One region of the Streptomyces sp. NPDC047017 genome, then DNA from elsewhere that is predicted to be linked to it. Evidence: riboswitches for the same ligand, from Rfam matches in the RefSeq annotation. Region 1 holds a riboswitch; each other region holds the start of a gene.

What was found. Region 1 has a riboswitch for cyclic di-AMP ahead of ABZ858_RS33870 (M23 family metallopeptidase). Riboswitches for the same ligand answer to the same signal wherever they lie in the genome.
Region 2: another riboswitch for cyclic di-AMP. It lies ahead of ABZ858_RS03715 (transglycosylase family protein); the one in region 1 lies ahead of ABZ858_RS33870 (M23 family metallopeptidase).
Region 3: another riboswitch for cyclic di-AMP. It lies ahead of ABZ858_RS12985 (peptidoglycan DD-metalloendopeptidase family protein); the one in region 1 lies ahead of ABZ858_RS33870 (M23 family metallopeptidase).
Region 4: another riboswitch for cyclic di-AMP. It lies ahead of ABZ858_RS28080 (transglycosylase SLT domain-containing protein); the one in region 1 lies ahead of ABZ858_RS33870 (M23 family metallopeptidase).

What each region holds. Positions count from the first base shown of each region.
Region 1 is NZ_JBEYVW010000027.1:60,385-65,045, reverse strand. It holds gene ABZ858_RS33875 (aldo/keto reductase) at 1-629, opposite strand, end outside; gene ABZ858_RS33870 (M23 family metallopeptidase) at 772-1,809, opposite strand; cyclic di-AMP (ydaO/yuaA leader) riboswitch at 1,821-1,978, opposite strand; tRNA gene ABZ858_RS33865 (tRNA-Met) at 2,315-2,388, opposite strand; gene ABZ858_RS33860 (dihydrofolate reductase family protein) at 2,447-3,784, opposite strand; gene ABZ858_RS33855 (mannosyltransferase family protein) at 3,948-4,661, opposite strand, start outside.
Region 2 is NZ_JBEYVW010000002.1:84,259-88,919, forward strand. It holds gene ABZ858_RS03700 (DUF501 domain-containing protein) at 1-259, opposite strand, end outside; gene ABZ858_RS03705 (septum formation initiator family protein) at 282-755, opposite strand; gene eno (phosphopyruvate hydratase) at 884-2,164, opposite strand; gene ABZ858_RS03715 (transglycosylase family protein) at 2,420-3,166, opposite strand; cyclic di-AMP (ydaO/yuaA leader) riboswitch at 3,171-3,334, opposite strand; gene ABZ858_RS03720 (transglycosylase family protein) at 3,517-4,661, opposite strand, start outside.
Region 3 is NZ_JBEYVW010000006.1:255,155-259,815, forward strand. It holds gene ABZ858_RS12970 (GNAT family N-acetyltransferase) at 1-139, opposite strand, end outside; gene ABZ858_RS12975 (HPr family phosphocarrier protein) at 363-644, shown strand; gene ABZ858_RS12980 (GntR family transcriptional regulator) at 992-1,651, opposite strand; gene ABZ858_RS12985 (peptidoglycan DD-metalloendopeptidase family protein) at 1,916-2,674, opposite strand; cyclic di-AMP (ydaO/yuaA leader) riboswitch at 2,687-2,849, opposite strand; gene ABZ858_RS12990 (pitrilysin family protein) at 3,081-4,469, opposite strand; gene ABZ858_RS12995 (pitrilysin family protein) at 4,466-4,661, opposite strand, start outside.
Region 4 is NZ_JBEYVW010000019.1:29,521-34,181, forward strand. It holds gene ABZ858_RS28075 (polyprenyl synthetase family protein) at 1-607, opposite strand, end outside; cyclic di-AMP (ydaO/yuaA leader) riboswitch at 1,156-1,363, shown strand; gene ABZ858_RS28080 (transglycosylase SLT domain-containing protein) at 1,368-1,853, shown strand; gene ABZ858_RS28085 (HAD family hydrolase) at 1,921-2,727, opposite strand; gene ABZ858_RS28090 (ATP-grasp domain-containing protein) at 2,771-4,009, opposite strand; gene fahA (fumarylacetoacetase) at 4,255-4,661, shown strand, end outside.

The DNA of each region.
Region 1 (4,661 bases):
TACGGCACCGCGGACAGTCCGGTGCGCTCGGCGAGGTCCCGCAGCGCGCCCTCGTAGGTGGCGCGGGAGACGAGGTTGTAGTGCGGCTGGAGCGCCACGTACCGGGCCAGGCCCTCGCGCTCGGAGAAGTCCAGGGACGCCTTGAGGCGTTCGGCGGAGATGTTGGAGGCGGCGATGTGCCGCACCTTGCCCGCCCGCACCAGTTCGTCGAGCGTGCCGATGATCTCCTCGACCGGCACGTCCGGCTGGTCGAAGTGGGTGTAGTACAGGTCGATGTGGTCGGTGCCCAGACGCTTGAGGGAGGCGTCGGCCGCGGCCTTGATGTTGGCGGCGGACAGCCCCTGGAAGTCGGGGTGCTGGCTGACCTTGGTGGCGATGACGACCTCGGAGCGGTTGCCGCGCTCCTTGATCCACTCGCCGATGATCGTCTCGGACTCGCCGCCGTGGTTGCCCTCGATCCACGCGGAGTAGGAGTCGGCGGTGTCGACGAAGTTCCCGCCGGCGGCCGTGTACGCGTCCAGGACGGCGAAGGACTGCGCGCGGTCGGCGGTCCAGCCGAAGACGTTGCCGCCGAGGGCGAGCGGGAAGACTTCGAGGTCGGACGGGCCCAGTTTGCGTAGAGAAGTCATGCCGATATCAACGACGACGGCGGAGCGGCTCATTCCGCGCCCCGCCGGGCCCGGCGGGCAAAGCCTGCGCAAACCCACCCGGCCGGCGGGACCGCTCCCCCGCCGGGAGGCGGGTGGCCGGGAGACGTCAGGCCGGGAGACGTCAGGGTGTGAGGCCCTTGCCCCGCAGCCAGGTCATCGGGTCGGTGCCGGCGGCCTGGCCGTCCGGGTGGACCTCCAGGTGCAGGTGCGGGCCGGTGACGTTGCCGGTGGCGCCGACGCGGCCGATGACCTCGCCCGTGCCCACCTTCTGGCCGGCGCTGACGTTGAGCGACGACTGGTGGCAGAACCACAGCTCGGTGCCGTCGTCGAGGGTGAGGACCGTGCGGTAGCCGTAGGCTCCCGCCCAGCCGGCCTGGGTGACGGTGCCGCTGTGGACCGCCTTGATCAGGGTGCCGGTGGGCGCGGCGAAGTCGAGGCCGGTGTGGTGGCCCGAGGACCACATGGAGCCGGCCTGTCCGAAGGTGGACGTGAGGGTGTACGAGGAGGTCGGCAGCGTGTACTGCCTGGCCAGCTCGGCCAGCCGCGCCTCCTCGGCCTTCTGCCGGGCCGCCTCGTCCGCCTTCTGCTTCGCGGCGGCGGCCTTGGCCTCGGCCTCCTGTTTCGCCCGGGCGGCGGCCCGGTCGGCCTGCTTCGCGGCGGCGGCCTCGGCCGCGGCCTGCGCCTCGGCATCGGCATGATGCCGCTGCTGTTCGGCCTGGGCCATGATCCGGTTGCGCAGCGCCTCGCCCGCGCCGGTGGCCGCCCGTCCGGTGGCGGTGGAGGTCTCGGTGACGTCGCTGAGCGGGGTCGCGGAGCCCTGCGGGGCCTGCGGGCCGCCGGAGCCGTCGAACAGGGCACCGACGGCGGGCAGGTCGGGCAGGGAGATGGCGACCGGCGGCTTGCCGGTGTCGGCGCTGGCCATGCCGCCCGCGCCGACGGCGGCCATGACGCCGACGCCGAGGACGGTGGAGCTGCGGGCGAGCCCGCCGCCGCGCTGCTTGGCGACGCGGTGCCGGCCGCGCGCGGGGCGCAGGGAGTCCTCGGTGGGGTTCCACTCCTCCCACGGGCCCTCGTCGGTGTGCCGGTCACCGGGACCGAAGGACTCGGTGCGCTGGTTCGGCACGAACGGGGCTTCAGGGGCAGGCCGGTTGGACGCCACGCGGGCGTGCTCCTTTCCTTCCGTCTCGCCTACCGGGTTAGCTGACGGGTTCGGAGCGGGAAGGTCTCCTACGCGCGTCAACCGACCGTGCGGGCACGGTGGATGACGCCCGATTCACCCCAAATTGGTGGTTCCCCGGTTCCCTCGCGGGATTCGGCGCGCGCGCACGGAGCCGCCTCTGTGACGGCTGGGACGACCGCGCTGCGTTATCGAACGTTAATAGACCCGGGGCGCTGATTCCAAGCCGGAGGGCTTGATCATTAAACCTTTCCGGCCAGGACGTACGCCTTACCGGTGCAGAAAACGGGGCGAGTTGACGCCCCTTCCGGCCACTTCGATCCCCGTACGCGGCCCGATGAGGCAACGCTCCCACCTGACGGTATGTCATTTGTTATCAGCGATCGAGGGGAGAGGGCAGGAAGGGAGCGGGAAGGGATCGCGGCCGGGACACCGGAAAACACTCAGGGCCGGAATCCTTGATCGGATTCCGGCCCTGAGTCTTCAGTAGCGGGGACAGGATTTGAACCTGCGACCTCTGGGTTATGAGCCCAGCGAGCTACCGAGCTGCTCCACCCCGCGTCGGTGAAACCAGTGTACGTCATATCCGGGGTGGCCTGCACACACGTTTATCCGGGCCCTACATCGCGCCGGGCAGATGCCGGTTCGGCGCCTTGGCCGCCCGCTCGAACTCCGGCAGGACGACGACCTCCGCGCCCTCGTGGGCCAGCATCCCGGCCCCGTCGGCGGCCGCCACGAACGTGTCCGGCTCCCGCCAGGCCGTGACCACCCGCCGTACCCCGGCGTCCAGAATCAGCCGGGCGCACGGGCGCGGGCGGGAGGCGCGGCGGGCGCACGGTTCCAGGCTGCTGTACACCGTGGCCCCCGCCAGCCGCGGGTCCGCCGGGTCGGTCCTGGCCAGCGCCGCCTCCTCGGCGTGCACGACCGGGTCGCCGCCCTCCCGTGAGTACCCGCGGGCCAGCTCGGTGCCGTCGGCGGCGACCACCACCGCGCCCACGCTGAACGCGGTCCGCGACGGCGGACACCGCTCGGCCAGCTCGCACGCGATCCGCAGCCAGTGCCGGTCCGCGGGGACGGCGAGGGGACCGCTGCCGGGCGCGGTCGGCTCGTAGCGCATCAGGACGACGTCCCCGACGGGCCGCGTCTCCACCAGCCGCAGCCGGCCGCGCTGGTACCGCCCCGGCCCGAACAGCCGCGGCGCCCCCGGCTCCCCCACGACCAGCGGGGCGAGCGCGAGCTGCACCTCGTCGGCGAGCTGCTGCTGGAGCAGCTGGGTGTGCACGGTCCCGCCGCCCTCGACCATGAGCCGGCGCACCGCGCGTGCATCGTGCAGATGTTCGAGGAGTAGCCGCCAGTCGAGTACGGGGCCCAGCGCCACCACCGTGACGGCGGTCGGGGCGGCCGTGTCGGACGGGGCAGGTGGGGCGGTCGAGGCGGTCGGACCTGACAGACCGGTCGGGGCGGTCGGTGCGGTCGGATCGGTCGGATCGGTCGGGGCGGTCGGATCGGTCGGGGCAGTCGGATCGGTCGGGGCAGTCGGATCGGTCGGGGCGGTCGGATCGGTCGGGGCGGTCGGATCGGTCGGGGCGGTGAAGCCCCTCCGGCGCAGCCGCGCCGCGCCCTCGTCGGTCGTGTAGAGGACCTTCTCGCCCCCCGTGTGCCAGAAGGGCGCGGCCGGGTCCAGCTCGCCGGAGGCGCTGACCGCGACCTTCAGCGGGTACTCCGGGCGGCCCGCGGCGACCCGGGCCGCGCGCCGCTCGGGCGAGTTGACCAGCAGCCGCGGGTTGTCGGCGCGCAGGGTGCCGGCCCCGATCAGGAGGGCGTCCACGGACGCCCGTACCTCGTCGACCCGGTCGAAGTCGGCCCGGCCGGACAGCAGGAGGCGGTCGGGACCGGTGTCGTCCAGGCAGCCGTCGAGGGAGACGGCGGCGGACAGCAGGACGTACGGGAGGGGCATCGGGCGCACTTCTCTCTGGGCGGCGGGCGGTCTCCGGGCGGCGGAGGGGCACTCCGAGGGAGAACGCTCCGGAAAAGCGCATCCGGGGAAGAGCGCTCCGGGGAGACGGAACCGGAGTGGCCGGGCGCTCCCGCCGCTCCCTCCATCCTGCGGCCCGGCGCGCTCAGCCGGCCCAGCGCCCCGAGGTGAAGAGCACCGCGATCACCACCGCCAGCGGCGCCACCACACCGGCGTACGCCTCCTTCACCCAGCGCCGCCGCAGGCTCCAGTGGGCCAGGCCGGTCCACAGCGGCCACCACAGCAGGGTGGCGCGCGGGATGGACAGGTACCAGTACGAGGTGCCCAGCGCCCAGAGGTTGAGCGCGATGTAGAGGGCCTCCGGCCAGCGGCGGCGGATCAGCAGCACGGCAAGGAGCAGCACCCCGACCGCCATGGCGGCCAGCTCCAGCTGGAACTCCACCGCGTACCCGGGGCTCTGCAGCCGGCCGAAGGCGTTCTGCCAGGTGTGGCGGAACGCCTCGGCGGGAGTGTGGAAGTCCCGGAACCAGCCCCGTTCCTCGGCGTGCTTCCAGGCCATCCAGTCACCGGTGTGCGCCCGCAGATAGACGGTGTACGCGGCGGCGGGCACGGCCGGCAGCAGGCACCAGCCCAGCGGGCGCAGCCACCGGAGCGCGGAGCCGCGCACGGGGGCCGGGGTGGGGGTGGGTGCGGAGGGATCGTCGTCGTCCGGGCGGTCCGGGGTGCGAAGGGCGAGCAGGAGTTCGGCCGCGATCGCGGCGGCCAGGAACAGGCCGCTGATCCGGACCGTGGTGGCGGCGGCGGTGAGCAGGCCGGCCAGCGGCCAGTTGCGGTGTTTCGCGGCGAGCCAGGCCGGCAG
Region 2 (4,661 bases), on a different contig from region 1:
TCATCTCCTTCATCACGCCGTCGGCCTCCAGCGTGCCGATGGCCGAGTTGGCGCGCGGGCACGTCAGGTAGTACAGCGTCGGGAAGGGGGTGCCGTCGGGCAGCCGGGGGGCCGTCTCCACGACGTCCGGCTGTCCGCACGGGCAGCGGTGCGCGATCGCGCGCAGCCCGCGCGGCGGCCGGCCGAGCTGCTCCCGGAAGGCCGCGACGTCCGCGTCGGTGGGTTCGGTGCGCGGGGTGGGCGGCGGAGGGGTGTCCATTCCTGTCTTTCTGTCCGTGCGTTCAGTGGCCGGCGTCGGACTTGTCGACCCCGTACCAGACGTTGGTGTACCAGGGGCGGCGGGCCGTCCCCTGCTCGGCGCGGGACTGCCGGGCCGCGCCCGGGTCGGCCACGGTGTACCCGGTCTCCCCGGGCAGCACGTAGTGCAGCCGCTGCCGGATCTGCTGCGCGGCGTACGCGTCGTCCTGCCAGCGCGCCTTGAGGTCGCGCAGCTGCTCGACCCGCTGCTGCTCCTGCTGCTTCTGCCGCTTCAGGTCGGCGATGTCGGCGCGCTGGGAGACGTACTGCCGCATCGGGTAGGCCAGGGCGACCACCAGCGAGCAGACGACGAGCGCGAGCAGCGCGGCGCGGCCGGTGAGCCGGGAGCGGCGGGCCTGCCGCCGGGTCTGCGAGCGGTAGACACGGGCCGCGGTCTGCTCGCCGAGCAGCCTGAGCCTGGTCGCGGTGGAGAACCGGTCCCGGTCCCTCACGGCCATCGTCCCCGCCTTTCGTTCGTGCCCGCTCACACGTGCGTACGTCCCCGGACACGGTACGGGACCGGGTCCGGGGACGTACGTACGACTGGCTGAGCCTTGACTCTTTGCGGGTCAGCCCTGGCGGCTGGTCAGCCCTTGTAGCGCGGGAAGGCGCTGCGGCCGGCGTAGACCGCGGCGTCGTCGAGGATCTCCTCGATGCGCAGCAGCTGGTTGTACTTGGCGACGCGCTCGGAGCGGGCCGGGGCGCCGGTCTTGATCTGGCCGCAGTTGGTGGCGACGGCCAGGTCGGCGATGGTGACGTCCTCGGTCTCGCCGGAGCGGTGGGACATCATGCACTTGAAGCCGTTGCGCTGGGCCAGCTCGACGGCGTCCAGGGTCTCGGTGAGCGAACCGATCTGGTTCACCTTCACCAGCAGGGCGTTGGCGGTGCCCTCCTCGATGCCGCGGGCCAGGCGCTCGGGGTTGGTGACGAACAGGTCGTCGCCGACGATCTGGACCTTCTCGCCGAGGCGGTCGGTGAGGATCTTCCAGCCCGCCCAGTCGTCCTCGAACAGCGGGTCCTCGATGGAGACCAGCGGGTAGGCCGCGACCAGCTCCTCGTAGTACTCCGTCATCTCGGTGGCGGAGCGCTCCTTGCCCTCGAAGAGGTAGGCGCCGTCCTTGTAGAACTCGGAGGCGGCGACGTCGAGGGCGAGGGCGATCTGCTCGCCGGGGGTGTAGCCGGCTTCCTTGACCGCTTCCAGGATCAGGTCCAGGGCCTCGCGGTTGGAGCCGAGGTTCGGCGCGAAGCCGCCCTCGTCGCCCAGGCCGGTGGCCAGGCCCTTGTTCTTCAGGACCTTCTTGAGGGTGTGGTAGACCTCGGCACCCCAGCGCAGCGCCTCGGAGAAGGACTCCGCGCCGATCGGGGCGATCATGAACTCCTGGATGTCCACGTTGGAGTCCGCGTGCGAGCCGCCGTTGAGGATGTTCATCATCGGCACCGGCAGCAGGTGCGCGTTGGGGCCGCCCAGGTAGCGGAAGAGCGGCAGGTCGCTGGCCTCGGAGGCGGCGTGCGCGACGGCGAGGGAGACGCCCAGGATGGCGTTGGCGCCGAGCGAGCCCTTGTTGTCGGTGGCGTCCAGGTCGAACATGGCCTGGTCGATCAGGCGCTGCTCGGTGGCGTCGTAGCCGACCAGCTCCGGGCCGATCTGCTCGATGACGGCGAGGACGGCCTTCTCGACACCCTTGCCCTGGTAGCGGTTGGGGTCCCCGTCGCGCAGCTCGATGGCCTCGAAGGCGCCGGTGGAGGCGCCGGACGGGACGGCGGCACGACCCGTGCTGCCGTCGTCGAGGCCGACCTCGACCTCGACCGTGGGGTTGCCTCGGGAGTCCAGGATTTCCCGGGCTACGACGACGTCGATGGACGGCACGAGCATCTCCTTCTTGGATGTGACGCTGGAAGTGCGGGGCGGCGCGCCTTGCGGCGGTGCCTTGCGACTAGAGCCTAACCGTCCCGGGGCGCCGCTCGGCCGACCGACCGTCCCGTGGACAGGGTGACGGTACACATTGTTCCTTCACGGAACAAAGGGGGCTGACGACAGAGCCCCGCCCCGGCGCGTACGGGGGATGACGCACCGGGGCGGGGAGCCCGTGGGGACGGGGGCGGGCCTGTGGCCGCCGCTCGCTTACTTCAGGTGCAGCTGCTGGCCCGGGTAGATGAGGTCGGCGTCGTCGACGACGTCCTTGTTCAGCTGGAACAGCTTCTCCCAGTCGCCCTGGACGTGGTGGGCGGCGGCGATGGAGCTGAGGGTGTCGCCGGTGACGACCTTGTACTCGCCGTCGCCCTTCTTGACCTTCTTGCCGGTCGGGGTGGTGACGGTCTTCTTCGGGGCCGGACGCGTCTCGGAGCGGTTCGCGGCCTGCTCGTCGGTCGAGCGGGTCGAGGTGCTGCTCTTGGAGCTGCTGGAGCTGCTGCTCGACGAGGACGACGAGGAGGAGGACGAAGAAGAAGAGGAGGACGAGGACGACGACGAGGAGCTGCTGCTGCCGCCGCTGTAGCCGCCGCTGGTCAGGTTCTTGCCGCAGACCGGCCAGGCGCCCTTGCCCTGGCCCGCGAGCACCTTCTCGGCGACGGAGATCTGCTGCGACTTGCTCGCCAGGTCGGCGCGCGGGGCGTAGGCGGTGCCGCCGTACGCGGCCCAGGTGGAGTTGGTGAACTGCACCCCGCCGTAGAAGCCGTTGCCGGTGTTGATGGACCAGTTGCCGCCGGACTCGCACTGGGCGACGGCGTCCCACTGGGACTCGGTGGCGGCGGAGGCGTTGCCGGCCGCCATCAGCGGGCCGGCGACGGCGACGCCGGTGACACCGGCGAGTGCGATGGCACGGGTGGCCTTGGACGGACGACGGTGCTTGCCCTTGCCGGAAAACAGCATGGAAGGATCCCCTCACCGACGCCTGCGAGGTGAGCTGTCGGGTTCGGGCCGGTTGAGTTGCCCGGCCGTGCCTTCGTGCGGCACGGCTTCACCCCCAGCCGCTCCGGATCGTCTCCGGCGCGGCACTTACCTTGGGTCCCCCGCTCCTGCCTACGGCGCTTGACGCGACGACTGTTCCCGTACGGCCGCTGGCAGGATTCGGCGTTGCGGCAGCCGGGGCTCGCGGTGACGAGCGGTCATGACCGTAGACAGGTGATCGGCCGGATTTCAAAGACGATCAGGGCTTCTGAGACTCATCCCACACTTTCACCGAATAGGACATTCGGCGCGAAGTATGACGCGAACTCCCGCTACTTTGGGGCGTTTTCAGTGGGGACATCCAGGCTCTGACCGGCGACGATGTGGTCCGGGTCGGCACCGACCACACCCTTGTTGGCGCCGTACAGCGCGTGCCACCCGCCGTGGAGGTCAAGGGAGTCGGCGATGGACGTCAGAGAGTCCCCGGTGCGGACGGTGTAGGAGTCGGCCGCCGTGGTCTGTTCGCCGACGGCGTGCCGGCCGCCCGCGGCGTCCGTACGGCCGTCCGCGGGGCTCTCGTCGGCACTGGTGCCGCGATGCCGTCCGCCGCTGAGCGCGCCGGTGTCCACGAGGGCCGAAGTGCCCACGATCTGAGCCGGGTTGGCGGGGTCGCCCGCGCGCCCCTGGCCGCCGCCGGACCCGGTGCCCACCGGAGAGGAGGGGTCGGCCGATCCGGGGGTGGAGGACGTGCCGGGCGTGGTGGAGTCGCCCGTTCCGGCGGGCGGCGTGACGGGCTTGCCGGTGGGTCCGGCCGGTGTGCCGGTCCCGTGGGAGGGGCCGGCGGGGGAACCGGCCGAGGGGCCGCCCGCGCCGGGAGAGCCGGACGGACTTCCGGACGTACCGGATGAATCGCCCGTGTCCTGGGGCGAGTCGGACAGGCCGGGATCACCGGACGGATCGGTCGAATCCGACCCGCCGGAGCCGGAGCCGCCCGAGGAGGCGGGCGTGCCGGACGCGTCAGTCTTCCCGGGCGCCCGCGAGGAGCCGGACGTGCCCGACGAGCCGCCGGACGCGCCGGAGTTCGCGCCCGGGTCGCCGCCCACCCCGGTGTCGACGTCCGCCTTGCCGGACTTCTTGGTGAGCCCGGAGAGCGGCCCGCAGGTGGGCCAGGCGCCCGGGCCGCGGTCGGCGAGTATCTTCTCGGCCACGGCTATCTGCTGCGAGCGGCTGGCCCGGTCGGGGCTGGAGGCGTACTGGAGTCCGCCGTACGTCTCCCAGTCGTCCTGGGTCAGCAGCAGGCCGCCGGAGTAGCCGTTGCCGTTGTCGGTGCTCCAGGAGCCGCCGGTCTCGCACTGGGCCACCTTGTCCCAGGTGGTGCCGTCCGCCGCGCTCGCGCCACTGGCGGCGACCAGCGGGATGGCGATGGCGGTGCCGGTCACTCCCGCGGCGACGAGGAGGGCCGGGGCCTGGCGGGGGC
Region 3 (4,661 bases), on a different contig from region 1:
ACACCTGCTCGTAGAAGCTGACCAGCCGGTCGGCGTCCGCGGCGGTGATGGGGCGGATCCGCGCGGTGCCGCCGTCGCGCAGCACCACGTCGGCCTCCCAGTGGGCGGGATACTCGTGCCGGTCCGACGAGGTGTGCATGCGCCCCAGCGTACGGCTCGGGTCCGACAGCGGCGCGAGGCAGTCTGAGACAGTCTGTGGGGACACACGCGGCCACGCGCGGGCGTCACCCGTGCCGGACCGAGGCCGCGGCCCGGCACCGCTCCACACCCTTGTGGGCGTGGGACACCGTGCCGCTCCGGGCGTGCTCCAACGTGTGGGAAACTGGTCTAGACAACCTGAGACACCTGAAGGGCAGCATCACATGGCTGAGCGCCGCGTCAACGTCGGCTGGGCCGAGGGCCTCCACGCCCGCCCCGCTTCCATCTTCGTCCGGGCCGCCACGGCCTCAGGGGTTCCCGTGACGATCTCCAAGGCCGACGGCAACCCCGTCAACGCGGCCTCCATGCTGGCCGTCCTCGGCCTGGGCGCGCAGGGCGGCGAGGAGATCGTCCTCGCCTCCGACGCCGAGGGCGCGGACGCCGCCCTGGACCGGCTGGCCAAGCTGGTCGCCGAGGGGCTCGAAGAGCTTCCCGAGACGGTCTGAGCCGGACGGCTCGGGCCACGACCGGACGGCTCGGACCGACCGGACGGCTGGGACCGACCGGACGGCTGGGACCGACCGGACGGCTCGGGCCGGGGAGAACCGCGTCGCCTTTTCGGGCGGCGCGGTTTCGCATTTCCCGGCGTTACGTATTTTCCGGGGTTACGTATTTTCCGGGGTTCCGCACGTTCCGGCGTCACGTATTTTCCGGCACGCGCCGGCGGCGGCGTTTCCCATTCCCGCAGGCCCCGCGGGCGACGAAAAAGGCAGCGCTCGCCAATACCGCAGATTTCCCCTCCCCCTCGGTCCGCGTCACCGCCGGGCATTCCCTTTTGTATACGGCACCCGTGTTAATTCCGTGCGCTCGTCGTGTTGACGGCGCGTTTCGCGTTCCTCACGCGGTGCGCGGCCAGTACGCGGCCGGTGTGCACGGCGGTCAGGGCCCGGGCGCGTTCCCCGTCACGGCGTGCCACCGCGTCCACGATGGCGCCGTGCTCGGCCCAGGACTCGGCGGGGTCGGCCGGGGTCTCCACGGTGTACATCCAGGCGGTCTTGTGCCGCAGCTGGATCAGCGTCGTGGTCAGCGCGGAGCTGCCGCACGCCTGGGCGAGCGTCTCGTGGAACCAGGCCCCCAGGGAGCGCAGTTCCTCGCCGCCGCCGTGCGCGGCCCGCTCCCGGCCCAGCCCGACCAGGCCGCGCAGCACCTTCAGGTGGGCCTCGGTGCGGCGCTGGGCGGCCCGGGCGGCGCCCAGCGGCTCCAGCAGCGCCCGCATGTCGAGGAGGTCGGCCGCTTCCTGCTCGGTCGGCTCCGCGACGCACGCGCCCACATGCCGCCGGGTCACGACGAACCCCTCGGCCTCCAGGGTGCGCAGCGCCTCGCGCACGGGGACGCGCGAGACGCCGTAGCGGCGGGCGAGGACCTCCTCGGTGAGCCGGCTGCCGCGCTCGTGGACACCGGCGACGATGTCGTCCCTGATCGCCGTGCACACCGAGTGCGCCGGAACACGCATGACCGACCTCCGCCTGAATTCCCGCGAGACACCGACGATGAACGCGTGTTCCGCGACTCCATGACGACGCGATCCACGCCTGTGCGACTCTATGACAATGCGCGGGAATTTCCGACGGCAGGCCAAAATCCATGGATATTTTTTGGACAATGCCGGGCCCGGCGCGGCGAGGGGTCCGGAACGCCGAAAGCCCCGGCCGATGGGCCGGGGCTTTCGGTCTGCCGCCGCGTGCGGTGTCGCTCAGGGCGCGTGCGGTGTCGTCGCTCAGGCGTTCACGCCGTGCTTGCGGAGGTAGGCGACGGGGTCCACGTCGGAGCCGTAGTCCGGGGTGGTGCGGGCCTCGAAGTGCAGGTGCGGTCCGGTGACGTTGCCGGTGGCGCCGGACAGGGCGATCTGCTGGCCCGCGGTGACCTGCTGGCCCACCGAGACACCGATGGACGACAGGTGGCCGTACTGGGTGTACATGCCGTCGGCCATCCTGATCACGATCTGGTTGCCGTACGCGCCGCCCCAGCCGGTCTGGACGACGGTGCCGACGCCGACCGCGTGCACGGTGGTGCCGCTCGCGGCGTGGAAGTCGATGCCGGTGTGGGAACCGGAGGACCACAGGGAGCCGCCGGTCTTGTAGCCGGTGGAGACGTAGGAGTCCGCGATGGGCGGCACGAAGGTGTTGAGGCGCTTGCGCTCGGCCTCGCGGGCGGCGCGCTCCTTGGCCTCGCGCGCCTGCTGGGCCTGCTCGGCGGCCCGCTTGCGCGCGGCCTCCTGGGCCTTCTTCTGCTCGGCGGCCTGCATCTGGGCGGTGGCCTGCGCGTCGATCTTGTCGGCGACGACGTCACCGAGGGAGACGACCGGGGTCAGGCCGGTGTCCTGCGGGGTGGGAGTCTCGGCGGCCAGGGCCGGGGAGACGGCGAGCGTGCCGATGACGCCGGTGGTGGTGAGGGCCGCGACACCCGCCGCGCGGGCGGTGGTGCGGTGCATCCGGCCAGGGCGGCGGTGCTTCCCGGCGGCGCGCGTGAACGCCATGGAGACGGTGGTCCTTTCCTTCCCTCTCGCCTACCGGGTTAGCTGACGGGTTCGGAGCAGGAAGGTCTCCTACGGGCCCCCGCGCTCGCGCGCGGACGTCCGATTCACCCCAGGGACTGGATGGGTCCCCGGCTCCCCTGGCTCGCGCCGTACGGGGACTCGGCGATGACTGTCCGGTGCCGCGGGTGCGGCGCACTGCCTGACGGACAGCCGGACCGACGCTAAGGGCGGCCGCTTTCAATTCCCAAACGGATCCGTGTTTTTGTTGCGCAGGCCACAGGGCAGACAGGCAGCCTCTCCCCCAATTCGGACAAGGCAGGGCCCTGGTGACGCTTCGGTCACCAGGGCCCCACGCGCGCGTGCCTCGTGTCGCGCGCCGGCCGCGGGACGCGGCCGGGCAGCGCCGCTACTCGGCGGCCACGACGGTGACCGGACCGATACCCAGGGCCTCCACGGGCTCCTTGATCTGCGCCGCGTCACCGACGAGGACCGTCACCAGCCGGTCCGCCGGGAAGGCGTTGACGACCGCCGCGGTGGCCTCGACGGTGCCGGTCTCGGCGAGCTGCTGGTAGAGCCTCGCCTGATAGTCGTCGGGCAGGTGCTGCTCGACCTGGTCGGCCAGCGTGCTCGCCACGGCGGCGGCCGTCTCGTACTTGAGCGGCGCCACGCCGACGAGGTTCTGCACGGCGACGTCCCGTTCGGCCTCGGTGAGGCCCTCGGCGGCGAGCTTGCGCAGCACCGTGACGAGGTCGTCCAGGGCCGGGCCGGTGTTCGGCGTGTCGAACGAGCCGCTGATCGCGAGCATCGCGGCGCCGGAGCCGTCGGGGGCCGAGCGCAGCACCTGGCCGAACGACCGCACCCCGTAGGTGTAGCCCTTCTCCTCGCGCAGGACGCGGTCCAGGCGGGAGGTGAGGGTGCCGCCGAGGCAGTAGGTGCCGAGCACCTGGGCGGGCCAGACGCGGTCGTGCCGGTCGGGTCCGATCCGGCCGATGAGCAGCTGGGTCTGGACGGCGCCGGGACGGTCCACGATGACCACGCGGCCGGTGTCGTCGGCCGTCACCGGCGGCACCGGGTGCGGCTTGGCGGGCGAGCCCGTCCAGGTGCCCAGGGTCTGGCCGAGCAGCTCGTCGAGGTCGATGCCGGTGAGGTCGCCGACGACCACGGCGGTGGCCGTGGCCGGGCGTACGTGCCGGTCGTAGAAGGCGCGGACGGCGGCCGCGTCGACGGCGCTGACGGTCTCCTCGGTGCCCTGGCGCGGCCGTGACATGCGCGCGCCGGCCGGGAACAGCTCCTTGGAGAGTTCCTTGGCGGCACGGCGGGAGGGGTTGGCCAGCTCGTGCGGGATCTCGTCGAGCCGGTTGCGCACCAGCCGCTCGATCTCGGACTCGGCGAACGCGGGCGCCCGCAGGGCGTCGGACAGCAGGCCGAGGCCCTTGGCGAGGCGGGAGGCCGGGACTTCCAGGCTCAGGCGTACGCCGGGGTGGTCGGCGTGCGTGTCCAAGGTGGCGCCCGCGCGCTCCAGTTCGGCGGCGAACTCCTCGGCGGAGTGCTGGTCGGTGCCCTCGGAGAAGGCCCGCGCCATGATCGTGGCGACGCCGTCCAGGCCGGCCGGCTCGGTGTCCAGGGGGGCGTCGAGGAGTACCTCCACGGCGACGACCTGCTGGCCGGGGCGGTGGCAGCGCAGCACCGTCATACCGTTGTCCAGGGTGGCGCGCTCGGGGGCCGGGAACGCCCACGGGGTGGCCTCGCCCGCCTGGGGCCGGGGGTGGAAGTCCATCGTGGCGAGCTGGGTCACTTCGCCGCCTCCTCGGTGTCGTCGGTGGCCGCGGCGTCCGCGTCCGGTGCCGTCTCCTGTGCGTCGGCCGGGGTCGGCTCGTAGACGAGGACCGCGCGGTTGTCGGGACGCAGCCGGGCCTTGGCGACCTCCTGGACCTCCTCCGGAGTCACCTCCAGGACGCGCTGGACGGCGGTCAGGGCGAGCTGCGGG
Region 4 (4,661 bases), on a different contig from region 1:
CCACGACCGTCTCGTCGGCGCCCGACATCATCGCGCCGAACCGGCACGAGACGGCCACCAGCGATCCCGTCTTGCCGCCGAGCACGTCCAGGTAGTGGTCGACCGGGTCCCGGCCGTCCTGCGGTCCGGCCGTCTCCAGGATCTGCCCGGTGACCAGCCGCTCGAACGCGAGCGCCTGGACCCGGACGGCCTCCGGTCCGAGGTCCGCGAGGATCTGGGAGGCCCGGGCGAACAGGAAGTCGCCGGTCAGGACCGCGACCGAGTTGCCCCAGCGGGTGTTCGCGCTGGCCACCCCGCGCCGTACGGCGGCCTCGTCCATCACGTCGTCGTGGTACAGCGTCGCCAGGTGGGTCAGCTCCACCACCACGGCCGACGGCACGATCCCGGGCGCGTACCGGTCGCCGAACTGCGCGGCGAGCATCACGAGCAGCGGCCGGAACCGCTTCCCGCCCGCCTTGACGAGGTGCTGCGCGGCCTCCGTGATGAAGGGGACCTCGCTCTTGGTGGCTTCGAGCAACCCTTCCTCGACAGCCGCCAACCCGGCCTGGACATCGGCTTCGAGAGCCTGGTCCCGCACGCTCAGCCCGAACGGCCCGACGACGGTCACGAGGGGTCTCCTGTCTGCTGGTGTCTGGTGGCGGTTACGCGGTTTGTCGATACGTCGCTGCCATCACTCAAGTCAGCGTATCCGGTCACGTTTCGATCACCGATAGCGCCCACCGCTCCAGGCCAGGCGGTATCGGATCACGCCCGATATGTTTTCGATCACTACGTATGAACAGATATTTTCGACTCACTCCTCCCGCCCGCGCGACGGAGGGCCACGGCCTCACTCGAAGCGACAGCCTGCCCACCCGCCCCCGTGGCATCCCGCCGGGGTCCGATTCACCCTTAATCACACCCCGAATCCCCTTGGCCGCAAATGCACCCCGGCCGGTCGATCCGTGAGTTGGGTCACGCCACCCCTTCACCGGCACCGACGCCCGGCCACCCCCGCCTCCCCTTGCCGCACACGCCAGTTGACCGTTGGCGATCGCAAAGGATCAAGCATCCCAAACACCCCAGACCAAGGTCAACTAGGGCGATGTATGAATCAGGTACTTGTTCGGGACATGTGCTCTCGCATACGTTCCCGGTCCATCGGGCGGACGCCGAATCCTGCCACCGCCCGAAACCCATCGACTGAACACTTCTTGGCAGGAGCGGGGGACCCAGGTAAGTCGCCGGGCCGGAGCGCCGTACGTCGTCCTATGTCGTACGCCGCGCCGGAACGGCTCGGGGTGAAGCCGTGTCCTTCGGGGCACGGCCGGGCACCTCCCCGCCCGAACCCGACAGCTCACCTCGCAGGCGACGGAGAGGAATTCCCCATGCCTGCACACGGTCAGCGCCACCCCCGCACCGCCCGCCTCCTGCGCACCCTCGCCGTCTCCGGCACGGGTGCCGCCGTCCTGGCCCTCCCGCTCATCGGCGCCACCACCGCCTCCGCGGCCACCCCGGCCGCCGCCCCCAAGACCGTGAGCACGGTCGCCTACCCGAACAACCTGGACGGCTGGATCCGCGAGTCGCTCTCGATCATGGCCCAGAAGGGCATCCCGGGCACCTACAACGGCATCTACCGCAACGTGATACGCGAGTCCTCCGGCAACCCGCTGGCCATCAACAACTGGGACTCCAACGCCGCCAAGGGCATCCCGTCCAAGGGCCTGCTCCAGGTCATCCAGCCCACGTTCAACGCCTACCACGTGGCCGGCACGTCGTTCGACATCTACAACCCGGTCGCCAACATCACGGCCGCCTGCAACTACGCCGCCGCGCGCTACGGCTCGATCGACAACGTCTTCAGCGCGTACTGACGGGACCGCGCGGGGTGGGGTGGGACGGACGGCCGGCACATCGGCCGTCCGGTCCGCCACCTCCGCGTCAGCTGAACAAACGTTCGAGGACGACGGCCACGCCGTCGTCCTCGTTCGACGTGGTGACCTCGTCCGCGACCGCCTTCAGCTCCGGGTGGGCACCGGCCATGGCCACGCCCCGGGCGGCCCACCGGAACATCGGGATGTCGTTCGGCATGTCGCCGAAGGCGAGGGCGCTCTCCCGGCCCAGCCCCAGGCGCCCGGCGGCCAGCGCCAGCCCGGTCGCCTTGGTCACACCGCACGGCTGCAGCTCGACCGTCCCCGGGCCCGACATGGTGACCGTGGCCAGCGAGCCGACCACGCCGCGGGCCACCGCCGCCAGCTCGTCGTCGGACAGCACGGGATGGCGCAGCAGCACCTTGCTGATGGGCGCGCCCCACAGCTCCTCGCGCCGATCGACCCGTTCGGCGGGCAGGGTCGGATGCGGCATCCGGTACCCCGGCTCGATGAGCGTGAGCCCGTCGACCCCGTCCTGGTCGACCGCGGCGTGCACCTCCCCCACCTCGGCCTCGATCTTGCCGAGCGCGGTCTCCGCCGTCTCCCGGTCCAGGGTGACCGACCACAGCAGCCGGTCGGCCGCGGCGTCGTAGAGCTGCGCGCCCTGGCCGCACACCGCGAGCCCCGCGCCGCCCAGGATCTTCAGCAGTGGCCGCACCCTGGGCGCCGGCCGGCCCGTCACGACCAGATGCCGGGCACCTGCCGCCGCCACCCGCGCGAGCGCGGCCAGGGTCCGCTCGGAGAACGTGTCGTCGCCGCGCAGCAGCGTTCCGTCCAGGTCGGTGGCGATGAGGGCGTGGGCGCGGGGAGCGGGCATGATCAGAGAATACGGACCCGCCCCGGGGCCGCCCGCCGTCCGCTCAGCCGGTCGCGCCGCCGCGCCGGCTGGTGCGCCACAGCTGGTGGAGGTGGCGGGCGCCCGGCCGGACGAAGCGCGCGAGCATGGTGAGGAACGGCAGCGGGTCGTCCCCGGCGAGCCAGGCCAGCTCGGTCCCGCTCGCCCGCTCCGGCGCGTGCGGCGTCGTATAGCCGCTGCGGCGGTAGGCGAGGAGGGCGGGCAGGTCGATGTTCTCCACGACGAACCGGTGCCCGGCCCGCTGCTCGCCCGCCGGGACCTTGCGCCCGGTCAGGTCGAGGTGCAGGGCGCGCACCACGTCCACCGCCGACTCGCTCTCGAAGAGCCGGAACTGGGCGCCCGCGCGCGGATTGAAGTCGAGGAGCTTGTACTGCCCGTCGCGCCGGTCGAAGCGCAGGTCGAGGTCGATGATGCCGGTGAAGCCGATCTGCTTGATGAAACGCGCGGCGAGGTCGGCGAGTTCCGGGTTGTCGACGACGTACGCGTGCGCCGTCATCCCCGCGTGCGGCGGCCACGAGCGGACCTTGACGCCGGTGAACAGGGCCAGCGGGGTGGAGTCCTGGTCGAAGTAGGCGTGCACGATCCAGTCCTCGGCGGCCTCCCGCGGCAGGTACTCCTGGAGGATCACCCCGGGCCGCTCGCCCCAGTCCCGGGCCAGCGCGAGCAGGCCCGCGCGGGTGGCGATCCGGGTGGTGCCGTTCACCGCGGGGCTGCTGCGGCGCACGAACGCCTCGCGGTTCTTGGCCACCACCGGGAAACGGGCCTGCTCGGCGAAGGCCACGATGTCGTCGTAGGACTGCGGGAAGGCGGCGGCCGGGGTCGGGACGCCGTGCTCCACGCACAGTTCGTGCAGGCCCTGCTTGCTGGCCAGGCGACGCGGCAGGCCGGGCTCGACGCGCGGGAAGAGGAAGTGGCCGCCGAGGGCGTCCTGGTGCTCGGCGATCAGGACGGCGGCCTCCTCGTCGGTGGGCACGAGCACCGCGGGGCGGCCGATGCGGCGGGCGATCCGCAGCAGGCCCTCCACCAGATGGTCCGCCTCTTCCGTGCCGCTGGTCGGCCAGACGAACGCCCGGGTGAGGTAGCGGGAGGAGGCCGCCGGCGTGTAGCGGTCCTCGGTGATCGCGTACACCGGGACGCCCAGGCGGCCCAGGCTGCGGATCGCCCCCACCCCGCCGTGGTGCAGCGGATAGTCACCGAACTTCACGATGAGGCCGGGCACGTCGCGGTCGGCCTCGAACGGCACGCTGACGGCACTCCTGGCCACGGGTCCCCCCACGTGTCCCCCTTAAGGAGCGGACCCACCCCGTCCGCGTCACCCAAAGGACGCTAAGCCGGAATTGCCCCCTCCGACAAGCCCAATTGGGACATTGCAAACTCTTTAGACACTGCCCAAGACCGGCACCACCCCCGTAACGTGTGGCCCGGCCACATGAACGTGTGGCCCGACCCCCATGGAACGCACGGCGCACGAAAGAGAGGCAGAACCCGATGCCCCCCTTCGAGGTCCCCGAGGGCGACCCCTTCGGTCCGCACAACCTTCCGTACGGTGTCTTCTCCCGCCCCGGCTCGTCCGAGCGGACCGTCGGCGTCCGGCTCGGCGACCACGTCCTCGACGCGGGCGCGGCGGCGCTGGCGCTCGGTTCCCCCTACGCCGCCCTGCTCGCGCGGCCGACCCTGAACCCGCTGCTCGCCGCCGGCCGCACCGCCTGGTCGGACGTACGGCGCGCGCTGACCGCCTGGGTGACGGTGCCCTCGCACCAGGAGACGGTCGCACCGTTCCTGCACCCGCTGTCCTCGGTGACCCTGCAGCTGCCCTTCGAGGTCGCGGACTACGTCGACTTCTACGCCTCCGAGAACCACGCGCGCAACGTCGGCCAGATCTTCCGGCCGGACGC